DNA from 3 places in the Salimicrobium salexigens genome. Region 2 is predicted to be linked to each of the others. Evidence: riboswitches for the same ligand, from Rfam matches in the RefSeq annotation. Region 2 holds a riboswitch; each other region holds the start of a gene.
The links. A riboswitch is a leader RNA that binds a small molecule or an ion and turns the genes downstream of it on or off. The one in region 2 is predicted to bind cobalamin.
Positions count from the first base shown of each region.

Region 1 (4,592 bases), on a different contig from region 2:
AGAAACTGTTCAAACCGGTCAAATGAAAACGCCGAGGTTATTCAACCTCGGCGTTTGTGTTGTCTTAGTCAGTAATCGTGCTGGACCAGACGACTGTGAAGCTTTCCGCAGTTTATACATTGAAGCCAGAGAGTTTCCACAACTCTATCAGTGAATTCTTTGGAAACTACTTCGACGACTTTCTGTTCGTTACTGAAACAGTTCAGACAATGATCATGGACGCGGCTGCCTATTTCATAGTTTTTCATTACATGCCTCCTCTCTAAAGGAGGGAGGCAACAGTAGGAGTTTTATCTTAAGACAAAATAAAGGAAATTTCAAACGTGCCGCAAGTAAAGCCATTAAACAAAAAGAATTGCACATTAAAAGTTGACTCGGGGAAACAAAAAAAGTAGAATAACCATATCGATGAAATTTGCCTGAGGGCAAAAATGATGAGGTGAGGAATATTTTTGAACAATTAGGTAATATAAATCCCGTGATTCTGGCTTTGCTGGGCTCTTTATTCACTTGGGGGATGACTGCTCTCGGAGCAGCCCTCGTTTTCTTAATAAAAGGATCGAGTCAAAAGTTTCTGGACAGTATGCTCGCGTTCGCAGGAGGAGTCATGATTGCAGCCAGTTACTGGTCGCTGCTCGCTCCGGCTATAGAGAGAGGGGCGGAAGGTCCGCTGCCCTCCTGGTTTCCTGCTGTCGTAGGTTTTCTTCTCGGTGGGTTTCTGCTTCTCTTTATCGATCGTGTCATACCATTTGTAGACCTCGATAAGTACATGTACGACATTAAAAATAAAAGAGCGAAGAGTCGTACGGCACTGCTAATGTTCTCGATGACCCTCCACAATATCCCGGAAGGATTAGCGGTTGGTGTGGCTTTCGGTGCTGTAGCTTCGGACGGGTCCGGTGCGGCTCTCGGTGGAGCGATAGCTCTTGCGATTGGTATCGGTATACAGAACTTCCCGGAAGGAGCGGCAGTTTCCATGCCTCTTTACCGGGAAGGTATGAAGAAAAAGAAAAGTTTCATGTTTGGACAGTTTTCCGGAATGGTAGAACCTATTTCCGCAGTAGTGGGGGCGGCTGCCGTTATAATTATAGAACCGGTCCTGCCTTACGCCTTAAGCTTTGCGGCTGGAGCCATGATTTTCGTGGTAGCTAAAGAAATTATCCCGGGCTCCCATGAAAAGGGGAATGTCAACATTGCTTCTATGAGTCTAATGTTCGGTTTCGCCCTTATGATGACGCTAGATGTTGCGCTCGGTTAAGGATTATAAAAAAAAGAGGAGATGTCTGAACACATCTCTCTTTTTTTATGCACAAATTTCATGGAGAGTCGAGAATCGAAAAGCGGGAATGCTGATTGACAGATCGAATCGTTTGCAGGATAGTGGAAGGGAGGGGATCTCCCCTCAACAACTGAATACGTCCGGTGGTCACAACATCTGTGTTAAAAGGGAAGCCCGGTAGAATCCGGCACGGTCCCGCCACTGTAAAGGGGAGCTTCGTATCAATCCACTGTCTGAAAAAGACGGGAAGGCGTACAGAGTGAGGAACCTGAGTCAGGAGACCTGCCACCGGAAAGAACATGAAATCCTACGGGAGAATAGGAGGATGTTACGTGAAATATCTTAAACCGGGACGCCGATACGGGCCTGGACCGTCGATACTTTCTTATCCGCCTTCCTGCTAGCTGACGGGAAGGTATTTTAATGGAGTCAAGGTGAAAAGAGACCTTTCCTGTGGTCGTTATCGCAGCGATAAAAGAGGAGGAAGAAACGATGGATCAGATACCTGTACGTTGTTCAAAAGTAACCCAGACAAGACTTATATTTCCCCCGGACACTAACCATCTTGGAACGATTTTCGGAGGGAAAGTCCTTGCATATATCGACGAAGTTGCTGCCCTTACCGCAATGAAACACTCCAATGCTATCGTAGTGACGGCTTCGATCGACTCCGTGAATTTCATATCTACTGCCAGAGTGGGAGAAGCTCTGACGATTGAAGCCTGTGTAACGAAGACAGGTCGGACTTCTATGGAAGTGTATGTGAAAGTATTCGCAGATGATCTGCTCAGTGGAGAGCAGAAAATGACGACCGAATCATTTCTTACAATGGTGGCAATGGACGAAGAAGGGCGCCCGAAACCAGTCCCCCACGTCATTCCGGAAACGGAAGAAGAGAAAGAACTGAACAGAACGGCTGCCGCGAGAAAGAAACAGCGGGAAGAAAAAGCTGAGCTGCGAACCTGAACCGCATGACAATACGGGACCCGCTGAGGGCCCCGTATTATTTATGAACATTATTCTTTTAAGTCTTTTTTGCAGAAGTACCAGTCTACACACTCATAGGAATCGTCGTTTTCTCTTGCGCGGGCATCTTCAACTGTTGTTGGAGGAGATGCGACAACTTTGTTTCCTTTCGTCCAGTCAGCCGGAGTGGAAACTCCGTGTTTGTCGGTAGTTCTGAGAGCCTCGACGAGCCGTACGATTTCACCCATATTCCGGCCGGTAGTGAGCGGATAATATATGAGAGAACGGATTGTTCCTTTGTCATCAATCACAAAAACGGCACGGGAAGCTTCAGTACCGCTGCTTTCCGGCATAATCATACCGAACTTGGTAGCCACCTGTTTATCAAGGTCGGCGATTACCGGGAACTCGATTTTCGTATCGAAATTTTCTTCAATATTCCGTATCCAGGCAATATGGGAAGTGATGCTGTCCACACTCAGTCCGAGGAGTTCTGTGTTCATTTCCCGCAACTGATCATAAATCCCCTGAAACGCTACGAATTCTGTCGTGCATACAGGTGTAAAATCTGCCGGATGGGAAAATAGAACGAACCATTTTCCTTCGTAATCATCGAGAGAAAGCTCTCCGTGTGTCGTCTGAGCAGTGAAGTCAGGGGCTTTTTCACCGATACGCGGCAAGCCATAGTGTTTCTGTTCTTCTGTATTATGCTGCTCTTCCATCATTCAAATCCCTCCTGTTACATATTCCGTCCGTCCTGAACGGTCCTCTGTTTTTATTTCCCGTTCAGTTTTTCATTCAACCACATAGTACGTGAGGCAATACCGCCAAACGGGGTAAGGGGGATATTTGTACCCCCTTTTCCTAAGAGAAGGTATGGTATAATGTTAAGTAAATAAATTTGGTGAAGGAAGGGTCGTTTGTGTTGAAAGACCAGCGTATTTTGGAATTAATCAAAGAAAATCCGTTCATCACCCAGCAGCAGCTATCGGAAAAATTAAATCTTTCACGCTCGGCAGTAGCCGGATACATCTCAACGCTTACAAAAAAAGGGGAGATTGTAGGAAGGGCCTATGTTCTGAAAGAGGAGTCGAAAATCTTCTGTATTGGAGGGGCGAATATCGACCGGAAGAACCGCACGCTTTCACAGGTGCAATACGGAACTTCCAACCCTGTTTCCTCTCTTCAGAGCCTTGGGGGTGTAGCCAGAAACGTGGCTGAAAACCTCGGGAAGCTGACCTGTGATGTTTCTCTTATTGCACTTACCGGAGAAGACCAGGACGGGGAATGGCTTATGAAACAAACGAAACAGCAGGGAGTGGACGTTTCGCAGTCATTTGCTCTGAATGGAGAAAAAACAGGAGCCTACACTTCTATCCTCGATTCGTCCGGAGAACTGGTGCTGGCAGTGGCAGATATGGAATTGTATGACCGCTTCACCGCCGGGCTTCTTGAAGCGAAGTGGCCGCATATTGCTTCTTCGGAAGTGATTTTTGCAGATACGAACCTGCCAGAAGCCACACTTTCCTATTTGATTCAGCGGGCAGATAAAGAAGACCGTCACCTTTGGATACATACGGTTTCTACGACGAAAATGAAGCGACTGCCGGAAGACTTAAGCGGAGTCGGTGTGTTATTCATCAACCGGGAAGAAGCAGCGGAACTTACGGGCGTGCATGGAGGAACGAAGGAAAAATGGAGGGAAGCCTGTGAGCTCATGATCAGACGTGGTGTCTCAAAGGTTGTCATCCACCTTGATACGGACGGAGTATTTGTAAGAACGGATACGGGGGAAGAAGAGTACGCGGCACCGTACCCGCATACTGTGGAAGATGGTACCGGGGTTAAGGAAGCTTTTATCAGCGGCATGCTTTTCGGCTATACCCATGAGGAATCGTTTCGCGATTCGATTCTGCTCGGAATGGCGGCGGCTGCCGAGGCGTGGCAGAGTAAAGAAACCGTCGCCGCTCTTTCCAAGGAAAAACTGTATAATCAACTGCAAAGTTAGGGGGAGAGACTTATGGAAACGTTCGAAGAATACCTGGAAACGCTCACCGTACCTGAAGCGAGGGAGCGGATAGAAGAAGTGCTCATGTGGGTTAGGGAAGAATTTCCGCAGCTTAATGGAAGAATCGCGTGGAACCAGCCTATGTTCACAGATCACGGCACATATATCATCGGATTCAGTGCGTCCAAAAAACATATGGCTGTCTCGCCGGAGAAAGAAGGCATTATCCATTTTTCGAAAGCGATAGAAGACGCAGGATATAGACATACGAAAATGCTGTTGCAGATTCCCTGGTCAAAGCCTGTAGACTATGATCTTTTAAAGCGAATGATTTCATAT
Region 1 is NZ_FTOK01000001.1:206,044-210,635, forward strand. It holds gene BW931_RS01060 (YueI family protein) at 1-26, shown strand, start outside; gene BW931_RS01065 (hypothetical protein) at 69-248, opposite strand; gene BW931_RS01070 (ZIP family metal transporter) at 518-1,258, shown strand; cobalamin riboswitch at 1,407-1,583, shown strand; gene BW931_RS01075 (acyl-CoA thioesterase) at 1,772-2,245, shown strand; gene BW931_RS01080 (peroxiredoxin) at 2,296-2,970, opposite strand; gene BW931_RS01085 (carbohydrate kinase) at 3,168-4,253, shown strand; gene BW931_RS01090 (iron chaperone) at 4,266-4,592, shown strand, end outside.
Region 1: another riboswitch for cobalamin. It lies ahead of BW931_RS01075 (acyl-CoA thioesterase); the one in region 2 lies ahead of BW931_RS03705 (DUF4430 domain-containing protein).

Region 2 (4,592 bases):
CGAGGTCTGTAAAGCCCTGCGTGAGAAGAAAGCGACACCGGTTATCATGCTCACGGCCAAAGGAGAGGAAGCTAATCGCGTGGAAGGTTTTGAAACGGGAGCGGACGACTACATAGTAAAACCCTTCAGCCCGCGCGAAGTCGTGTTGAGAGTTAAAGCTCTGCTGCGCAGAGCATCAAGTACGAAGTTTCTGAATACGGATACTGAGGCGAGAGATATTATCGTCTTTCCTCACCTCACCATTGACAATGATGCTCATAAAGTGACGGCGCAAGGAAAAGAAGTTCCGCTTACGCCTAAAGAATATGAGCTGCTGCTGTATATGGCTGAACGTCCTAATAAAGTTTTCGACCGGGAACAGTTGTTGAAGGAAGTGTGGAAATACGAATTTTTCGGGGATCTGAGAACTGTGGACACCCACGTAAAAAGACTCAGGGAAAAACTGAGTAAAGTATCGGCAGAATCGGCCGGTATGATTGCCACGGTATGGGGTGTAGGATACAAGTTCGTGGTAAATAACGATTGATGTTCTGGCGCAGTGTAGTAGTAAAACTGTGGTTCACCATTTTGCTCCTTGTCTGTTTCGTTCTTATAATTCTGACGGTACTGCTGCTTCAATTTTTCGAAAACTTTCATGTGAATAAAGCTGAAGAAGAAATGCTCCGTACCGCTACGGTAGTGTCGACGCTTATAGACAGTGAACAACGCCAGGACATTATCCGAAGTACTACAGACACCGTGAAATCAGCTTCGAGCCACGTTCTTGTCGTTCGTGGAAACGGGCAGTCCTGGAAAGCGGAAAGCAATAGCGGTGAATTCAAAGAACTTCAGAAACAGTGGTTTGAACAGGATGAAGAGCTGGCGCGGGTAATAACCGGGGGAACGGAAGTGAAAAAAGTAGCTTCGGCTGACGGGAGGAAGTTTTTGGCCGTCGGTTCTCCCCTGTCGGGAGACAACGGCGCTGTATTCGTCTACAAACCCCTCGATTCTGTGGAAGAAACGACTCAGCAGACGACTAAAACTGTCTTTCTCGGTGCCGGTATAGCTATAGTATTGACTACGATTTTCGCTTTTTTCTTATCGACACGGATTACAGCACCTCTTATGAAAATGCGTAAAGGGGCGTTTGAGCTGTCGGAAGGCGAGTTTCATACTAAGATACCAATTATTACTCATGACGAAATAGGAGAACTGGCAATTGCATTCAACCGGATGGGTCGTCAGCTTAAGCAGAATATTGATGCGCTGAATCAGGAGAAAGAGCAGCTATCGGGCGTTTTGAAATCCATGGCCGACGGAGTAATCACCTTAAATCATAAAAGAAAAATACTGGTAACCAACCCTCCTGCGAAACAGCTGTTACAGTCGTGGAGATATGAAGAGGAGCTGGAGGAGGAAGAATTGCCTTCGCCCCTGCATGAACTGTTCGAATCTGTCATCACCGAAGAGAGGGAAGCCATGACGGAAGTCACTGTCCAGGGGAGAAACTGGGTGATTATCATGACTCCTCTTTATAGCAACACTACCATCAGAGGAGTAGTGGCTGTACTCAGGGATATGACGGAAGAACGAAGGCTCGATAAACTGCGCAAGGATTTCCTTGCAAACGTTTCTCATGAACTCCGCACTCCTATTTCCATGATGCGTGGATACAGCGAAGCGATCGTCGATGAAGTAGCAACTACGAAAGAAGAGAAAAATGAGCTGGCTCAGATTATTCTGGAAGAATCCGAGCGGATGGGTCGTCTTGTAAACGAACTGCTTGACCTTGCCAGAATGGAATCCGGGAACATTCAGTTGCATAAAGAGCCAGTGGACGTGAATCTTTTTCTTGATCGTATAGTGAATAAATTCCAGGGAGTGGCAGAGGAAACCGGTGTAAAACTCCTTCATGAAAGATCCGGCCTTCCGGCAGGTACAGTGTCCATAGATTCTGACCGTATAGAGCAGGTGGTAACGAACCTTCTGGATAACGCTATCCGTCATACACCGGAGAACGGTTCTGTACATGTTCACCTTCACGGAGGGGAGGACCACTTTGAAATAAAAGTGGAAGATACAGGCGCAGGTATTCCGGAGGAGGATCTTCCGTTCATCTTTGAACGCTTCTATAAAGGAGATAAGTCCAGGAAACGGGCTCCTTCCGAAGAGAAGCAGGGAACGGGACTGGGTCTTGCTATTGCGAAGAATATCGTAGAGGCCCATAAAGGGAAAATCTCCGTCCAGAGTAAAGAAGGGGAAGGAACTACGTTCTATATATATTTACCTGTAGAGAACTTGCCAAAATAGAACGATTCATGTAATGTTATAATTAATTGAATAAATTTCACAGGTTTTAGGGAATCCGGTGTGAATCCGGAGCTGTCCTCGCAACTGTAAATGTAACGAAACGATAAGATCCACTGTGATGAAAGTTCGTCACGGGAAGGTATCGGAGTAGGATGACATAAGCCAGTAAACCTGTCTGTGAAGGATTCATTGCTTCGAGGATTGAGCGTTTGAGATGACCTGGACTATCAATGTATGTCGATATCTCAAGCCCGTCCTTTATGGACGGGCTTTTTTATGGCAGGTTGTTCCAATGCTTTTTCTTCTAAAACTTGAAGAAAGGGTGAAGTCGCATGGAAAAATTGAGGAATTATGCAGGAGTAGTAGCTTTGACACTCGTATTGCTTACAGGATGTCAGGCGGAAAGTGAAACATCGGAAAGTCAAGAGGAGGGCAGCCAGTCTTCCCAGGAAATTGAAGCTACCGTGGAGCTGACAAAAAACCAGGGTGAAGAACAGGTGAAAGAAAAAGATATAACAGTTGAAGAAGGTACGGTACTGATGGATGCTATGGAAGAAAATTTTGAGGTGGAAGAAAAAGACGGATTCATTAATGGCATTGAAGGCATATCCGCTGAAGAAGGAGAGAAAAAGGCCTGGGTCTATGACGTGAACGGCGAAGAAGCAAAAGTCGGCGCTGCTGAGTATGAAATCGAGGACGGGGACGAAATACATTTTGATTTCCAGTCCTGGGAATGATCATAAATGCAGTGGAATACTTATAAATTAACTTTGATAACCATGCTTGCAGCAGTGGCCGTGGTGGGAAGGATAGCTTTTGCCGCTATTCCGAATGCCCAGCCGGTAACAGCTATAATTATTCTGACCGGCTTCTGGCTTGGACCGCTGGCGGCAGTGATCACTGCTTTTCTGACTACTTTTTTGACGAATATGGTGCTTGGTATGGGGATATGGACAGTGTGGCAGGTGACAGCCTGGGGACTTATAGGTATAGGAGCCGGGCTGCTCGGTAAATTCTTACCGAGACTCCCTGTATTAGGATTAAGTATTTACGGCTTATTGTCAGGGCTGTTTTTTGGACTGGTGATGGCATTTACAATGCGCGCGATCTCCCAGACGTTCTGGGGTTACTATCTTGCCGGAATTCCTTTTGACCTGATGCATGCTGCCTCGAATTTCGTGTTTATTCTGGTTTTCTATTCCGTATTCGAAAAGTTATTTGTCAAATATGATCGGCGTGCGCAGCTCGCCTGCTGAAAATAATACATGGTATAATAAAAGAAGGTGCCGGGAGCACCTTCTTTTGTTTATCAGTCTTCCTCTGGTATACTTCCATTAAAATTGGAGTTTGCAAGTTTGATGGACCCGGTCGGGCATCCCTCGTAAGCATCTTCGGCATCAAGTTCCAATTCCTCCGCAATAGGTGTGTTTCCCTGATTATCGTCCGGCAGGAAATAGGCAAGCCCTTCATCGTCATAATTGTAGAGTTCCGGGGCGGCCATTCCGCACGCACCGCAGGCGATACATGTATCTTTATCCACGATTGAATAAAGCTTCATAAGTAATACCTTCTTTCTATAGTATCTCTCCTTCAAGTCTACGTTCTATCCGTATCGAATTCAACTATATCATTCGAAAGGAATTCCTTATGTTTACATATATACTGTTAGATTGTCTTAGTAAAATGAATGCTGAACGCACCGTTTCGGGCGTCTACCATCTGTTGCGGGGGAAGAAATCTTCCCAGACATTTCAGGACGCAAAAGTATATCGTATAGAAGGATACTATGGAATCTATCCCGGTCTGCAAAGAGAGACTCTGGATCATGTACTCCACGAGTTGTGCAAAGAAGGTAAAACAGTCTGGCACGACCATGGAAGGATGAGTGTCACTGCTTACGGTCAAGGATCAATGGAAGAAACGCACATGCCTCTGTACTTTTCCGGACTGGAGTATTCCGAAGCGGTGGAAGAGTTCAAGAACAGGCTGATGCTATGGATTCAAATCATCAGCAATGCTGTGTACAGACACGCCGGTTACTTGCCGATTGTAGATAAAGGCCCGGTACAGACCTGGGCAAGAAAATTTTACAGTGAGCGAAAAGCGGTACTGGACGAGGAAGCGCCGATTCTATACAAAGAATTGCGTGCGCTGCTCACCCCATTTTCCGATACGGAGAAAGAGATGTTCGTAAGACGACTTACAGGTGGGGACAGGAGCGGCTGGACATATAGCCAGTTAGCGGAAGAAAGTGGCGAACCTGCATGGGACATTCCTCTTTACTTAACGAATATGTATTATTA
Region 2 is NZ_FTOK01000002.1:289,239-293,830, forward strand. It holds gene BW931_RS03695 (response regulator transcription factor) at 1-526, shown strand, start outside; gene BW931_RS03700 (ATP-binding protein) at 526-2,289, shown strand; cobalamin riboswitch at 2,314-2,482, shown strand; gene BW931_RS03705 (DUF4430 domain-containing protein) at 2,622-3,026, shown strand; gene BW931_RS03710 (ECF transporter S component) at 3,033-3,545, shown strand; gene BW931_RS03715 (ferredoxin) at 3,599-3,847, opposite strand; gene BW931_RS03720 (YpbB family protein) at 3,937-4,592, shown strand, end outside.

Region 3 (4,592 bases), on a different contig from region 2:
ATCGGCCTTTTCTCCACCACTCTTGCCTTCCTGCTGTACACAAAAGGGCTCGAGAAAATCGAGTCGAGCCGGGCTTCGATTATAGCCACCATCGAACCGGTGGCGGCCACGCTCCTCAGTTTTTTCGTATTCCGCGAAATTCTGACCTTGTGGCAACTGACCGGTTTCATTCTTGTAGTAACAGCGGTCATCCTTGTTCAGAAACGGCCCCGCTCGTCTTTTTCAAAGCGAAAAGCGTCATGAAGGATACTGCCTGTTCCAGCATCGGCGTGGAGAGATTCTCCGGAGCTCCTTCTTTAGGTACGGAAGACATCCCCTCAACCGTCCACCCGTGAGTGCCGGCCAAACGTTCGAATTCCCAGGGCATCATCGTATTGCACACAACGTCTTCCCCTTCAAGTCTCGGATAACTGTTACTTCTAGGGCCGGCAGCAGGACCAAGAATACCGGCAACCATTACCCCTCCAGGCTTTACGACACGCTGGATTTCCTTTAATCCGTGCAGCGGTGACGCGACCCATTCCAGGCAGTTAATGGCCATTACGCTGTCGAATGCCCCATCTTCAAAAGGGAGTTTGGCAAGGTCGGCCTGCTGGAAGTGGATACCGCTCCAACGCTCTTTTGCCATTTCAATCATTTTCGACGAAATATCGACACCGGTCACCTCATAACCCGAGCGTCTCAGCATCTCGCTCCCCTCTCCATCGCCGCATCCGATATCAAGAACCGTAGATCCTTCAGATACGAAGGACTGCATAAATGGAAGAACCGTTTTTCTGCTTCCTTCTTTCCACATTTTTTCACTTCTCTGACCCCAGTTTCCGGAAAAATTATCCCACTTCTCTTCCGCTTTCTCATGCCATCTTTTATCGATCATTATTTTTTCCTCCTTGTTATTTCATTTAATCTTATGTATGATAGAATCAATATATAGTAATTATATTTTAAAAAACACAATATATAGATTGAAAAACAGATGCTCACAGAGCTTAATAGGGAATCCGGTAAGAAACCGGAGCTGCCCCCGCAACTGTAAGTATCCGCGAAACAGCATCTCCACTGTAGATTACTACGGGAAGGGCTGGAGTAAGATCGGGTACGAGCCAGGAAACCTGTCTGTTTTTCATCGGAAAGTTTCACCTTTTTCGGGGTTGGAGAAGATGAAACGATGATGCGTACATATACCCGTATCATGGTTTCATCCGCTCCTGTCCAGGGGGCGGATTTTTTTATTTTTTATAAAGGTACTTGAAGGAGGACTTACTTATGTCAGCAACCGTAACAGCGGACTGGAAATATTGGCTCGAACAGCTTCAGAGCACGTTCCCTCATCTCGATTTTTCAAAAGTCTACCCGAAAATCACAGACGGCACTTCCGTCGTTCTGGAAACACTCGCGGAGATGGACGAAACCGAACCGGAATGGACCTATGTCGCCGCCCGGGCACATCTGGAGACGATGTACACCGAAGCGAAGAAAAACCGGCGGACGGAGAGTCCGTATACCGACCTTTACGGGCTGATGGAAGCTCTCGTCCAGGAAGGGATTTACGCCCCGTCCCTGCTCACCCATTATACCAAAAAAGAAGTGGAGGAGCTTGAATCTCTGCTCGACCGGAACAAAGACCTCCAGTTTACTTACATTGGTCTGAAGACACTGGATGACCGCTATCTCGCAAAAATGAAAGATGGAAAAACGATGGAACTGCCTCAGGAAAGATGGTTGATCATTGCAATGAATCTTATGGCCGGGGAGAGCTCTTCCTCACGCCTGCATTACATTAAAGAGGCCTACTGGGCGCTCAGCAACCTTTACATGACTGTGGCCACACCGACTCTGGCGAACGCCGGGAAATCTCACGGCCAGCTCAGTTCCTGCTTTATCGAAACGGTGGACGACAGTCTGCAGTCGATCTATGACAGCAATACATCCATTGCGAATTTGAGCAAGCATGGCGGCGGTATAGGTGTCTATCTTGGCAAAATACGTTCGCGGGGCAGTGATATACGAGGCTTCAAAGGCGTCTCCTCCGGTATCCTCCCGTGGATGAAGCAACTGAATAATACGGCGGTTAGTGTCGACCAGCTCGGACAGAGGCAAGGAGCCGTCGCCGTCTACCTGGACGTCTGGCATAAAGATATCTTCTCTTTTCTCGACAGTCGCCTGAATAATGGAGACGAACGTCAGAGAACCCACGATCTGTTCACCGGAATTTCCGTGCCTGATCTTTTCATGGAAGCCGTCCGGGACAGACAGGACTGGTATTTGTTCGACCCTCACGAAGTGAGAACGAAGATGGGCTTCTCTCTGGAAGACTCTTTCGATGAACAAAAAGGGGAAGGGACGTTCCGCGACCGGTACGAAGCCTGCGTGCGTGAGCCGGAATTGTCCAAAGAGAAGGTGCCGGCCATTGACATTATGAAGCGCGTCATGATCGGACAGCTCGAAACCGGCACGCCGTATATGTTTTACCGGGATGAAGTGAACAGGACGAACCCGAATAACCACGCAGGCATGATTTACTGCAGTAACCTGTGTACGGAAATAACCCAGAACCAGAGTGCCACGACTCAGACTGCCCAGTACACGGAAAACGGACAAATCATTACCGTGCACAACCCTGGAGACTTTGTCGTCTGCAACCTTTCGAGCATCAACCTCGGCAAAGCCGTACCGGCGAATGCTCTTGAAAGACTCGTTCCGATCCAGGTGCGGATGCTCGATAACGTTATCGAAGAGAATCACATCCCCGTGCTCGAAGCGGAACGGACAAACAAGCGCTACCGCGGCATCGGCCTTGGTACGTTCGGATGGGCGCATCTATTGGCACAGAATAAAATCGCCTGGGAGTCGGGGGAAGCCGTCCAGTACGCCGATGACCTTTACGAAAAAATCGCCTATCTGACTATCGGGGCGAGTGCTGAGCTCGCCGGGGAAAAAGGAAGTTATCCTCTGTTCGAAGGTTCCGACTGGGAAACAGGTTCCTTTTTCGAAAAACGCGGACTGGCATCAGACGAGTGGAAAACACTCGCTTCCAAGGTGAACAGGAACGGACTGAGAAACGGCTATCTTATGGCGGTCGCTCCGAACTCGAGCACTTCTCTTATTGCAGGAAGCTCTGCCAGTATCGATCCGATTTTCAAAAAATTCTATTCGGAGGAGAAGAAAGATTTCAAGATTCCTGTGACGGCACCGGATCTGAACCCGGAAAACTACTGGTACTATAAATCAGCCCATGACATCGACCAGCATACGAGCATTGCTCAGAATGCCCGGAGACAGAAGTATATCGATCAGTCCATATCATTTAACCTGTACGTACAAAATGACATCCAAGCCAAAGATTTGCTGAATCTTCACCTCGACGCCTGGGCTCAGGGATTGAAAACGACGTATTACACACGCTCCACCTCCGGCAGCACCTATGACGAATGCGAAAGCTGCTCTTCATAAACAAAAGCGGAGCCATTCGCTTAGAAGCTCTAAGATAAGCGGGCACTCCGGGGTTCGGATGAACTGTTCCGAACGAGGAGGGACCACTTATCTTATGGGCTTTTGAATGGCGTAGCTGGATAAAACAAAAGCGGAAACTTCCGGGTAGAAGCGCTGACATAAGTCGGAAGCTTACTTTTCGGGTGTGGCCTTCCCCGAAAATAAGATTACGGCTTATGGCGGGAACTTCTGGAAGTTGAAGCTGGAAAAACAAAAGCGGAGCCACCCGTTCAGGGGTTCCGGGCTAAGCGGGAGATTCGTTTTTCAGGGGACTTTTCCTGAAAAAGAAGCTACTGCTTAGACAGCGGACCCCTGGATGGTGCAGCTGGATACCATAAAAGCGGAAACTTCCCGGTAGAAGCGCTGACGTAAGCCGGAAGCTTACTTTTTGGGCGACCTTCCCCGAAAATAAGATTACGGCTTATGGCGAGAGCTTCTGGAAGTTGAAGCTGGATAAAACAAAAGCGGAACCACCCGTTCAGGGGTTCCAGGCTAAGCGGGAGGCTCAGGGGGATCCCCCCATTCCCTTAGCCTTCCGCTTAGCCTTATCACTTTGAATTTTGAAAGGAGTCTATACTTATGACTATAGAAAAAAGGACACTCGTCGATTACGATGCTCCAAACCGTTCCACCGGTATTATAAACGGGAAAACATCCAACGTTCTTAATTGGGACGACACCAGATTCGCCTGGGCTTACCCTATGTATAAAAACATGCTGCAAAATTTCTGGATTCCGGACGAAATCAATATGAGCAACGATCTGAAGCAGTGGCCGGAGCTTTCCGACCGCGAACAACAGTCTTTCAAAAAGATCATCGGCCTTCTCGCTTTTCTCGACTCTATTCAGACGGATTACTCAGGGAAAATCGCGGACTATCTTACGGACTCGAGTCTCGCGGCACTGATGCAGGTACTTTCTTTTCAGGAAGTCGTACACAACCAGTCTTACTCTTATATCCTCTCCACTCTCGTTCCTTCAGCAGAACAGGAGGAGATTTTCGATTACTGGAAACACGATCCCATTTTGCAGAAAAGGAACCAGTTCATCACGGACGGGTATCAGGATTTTATCGATGACCCTTCACCGGAAAATTTCCT
Region 3 is NZ_FTOK01000007.1:39,020-43,611, forward strand. It holds gene BW931_RS09635 (DMT family transporter) at 1-243, shown strand, start outside; gene BW931_RS09640 (class I SAM-dependent methyltransferase) at 188-877, opposite strand; cobalamin riboswitch at 958-1,134, shown strand; gene BW931_RS09645 (ribonucleoside-diphosphate reductase subunit alpha) at 1,267-3,453, shown strand; gene BW931_RS09650 (ribonucleotide-diphosphate reductase subunit beta) at 4,072-4,592, shown strand, end outside.
Region 3: another riboswitch for cobalamin. It lies ahead of BW931_RS09645 (ribonucleoside-diphosphate reductase subunit alpha); the one in region 2 lies ahead of BW931_RS03705 (DUF4430 domain-containing protein).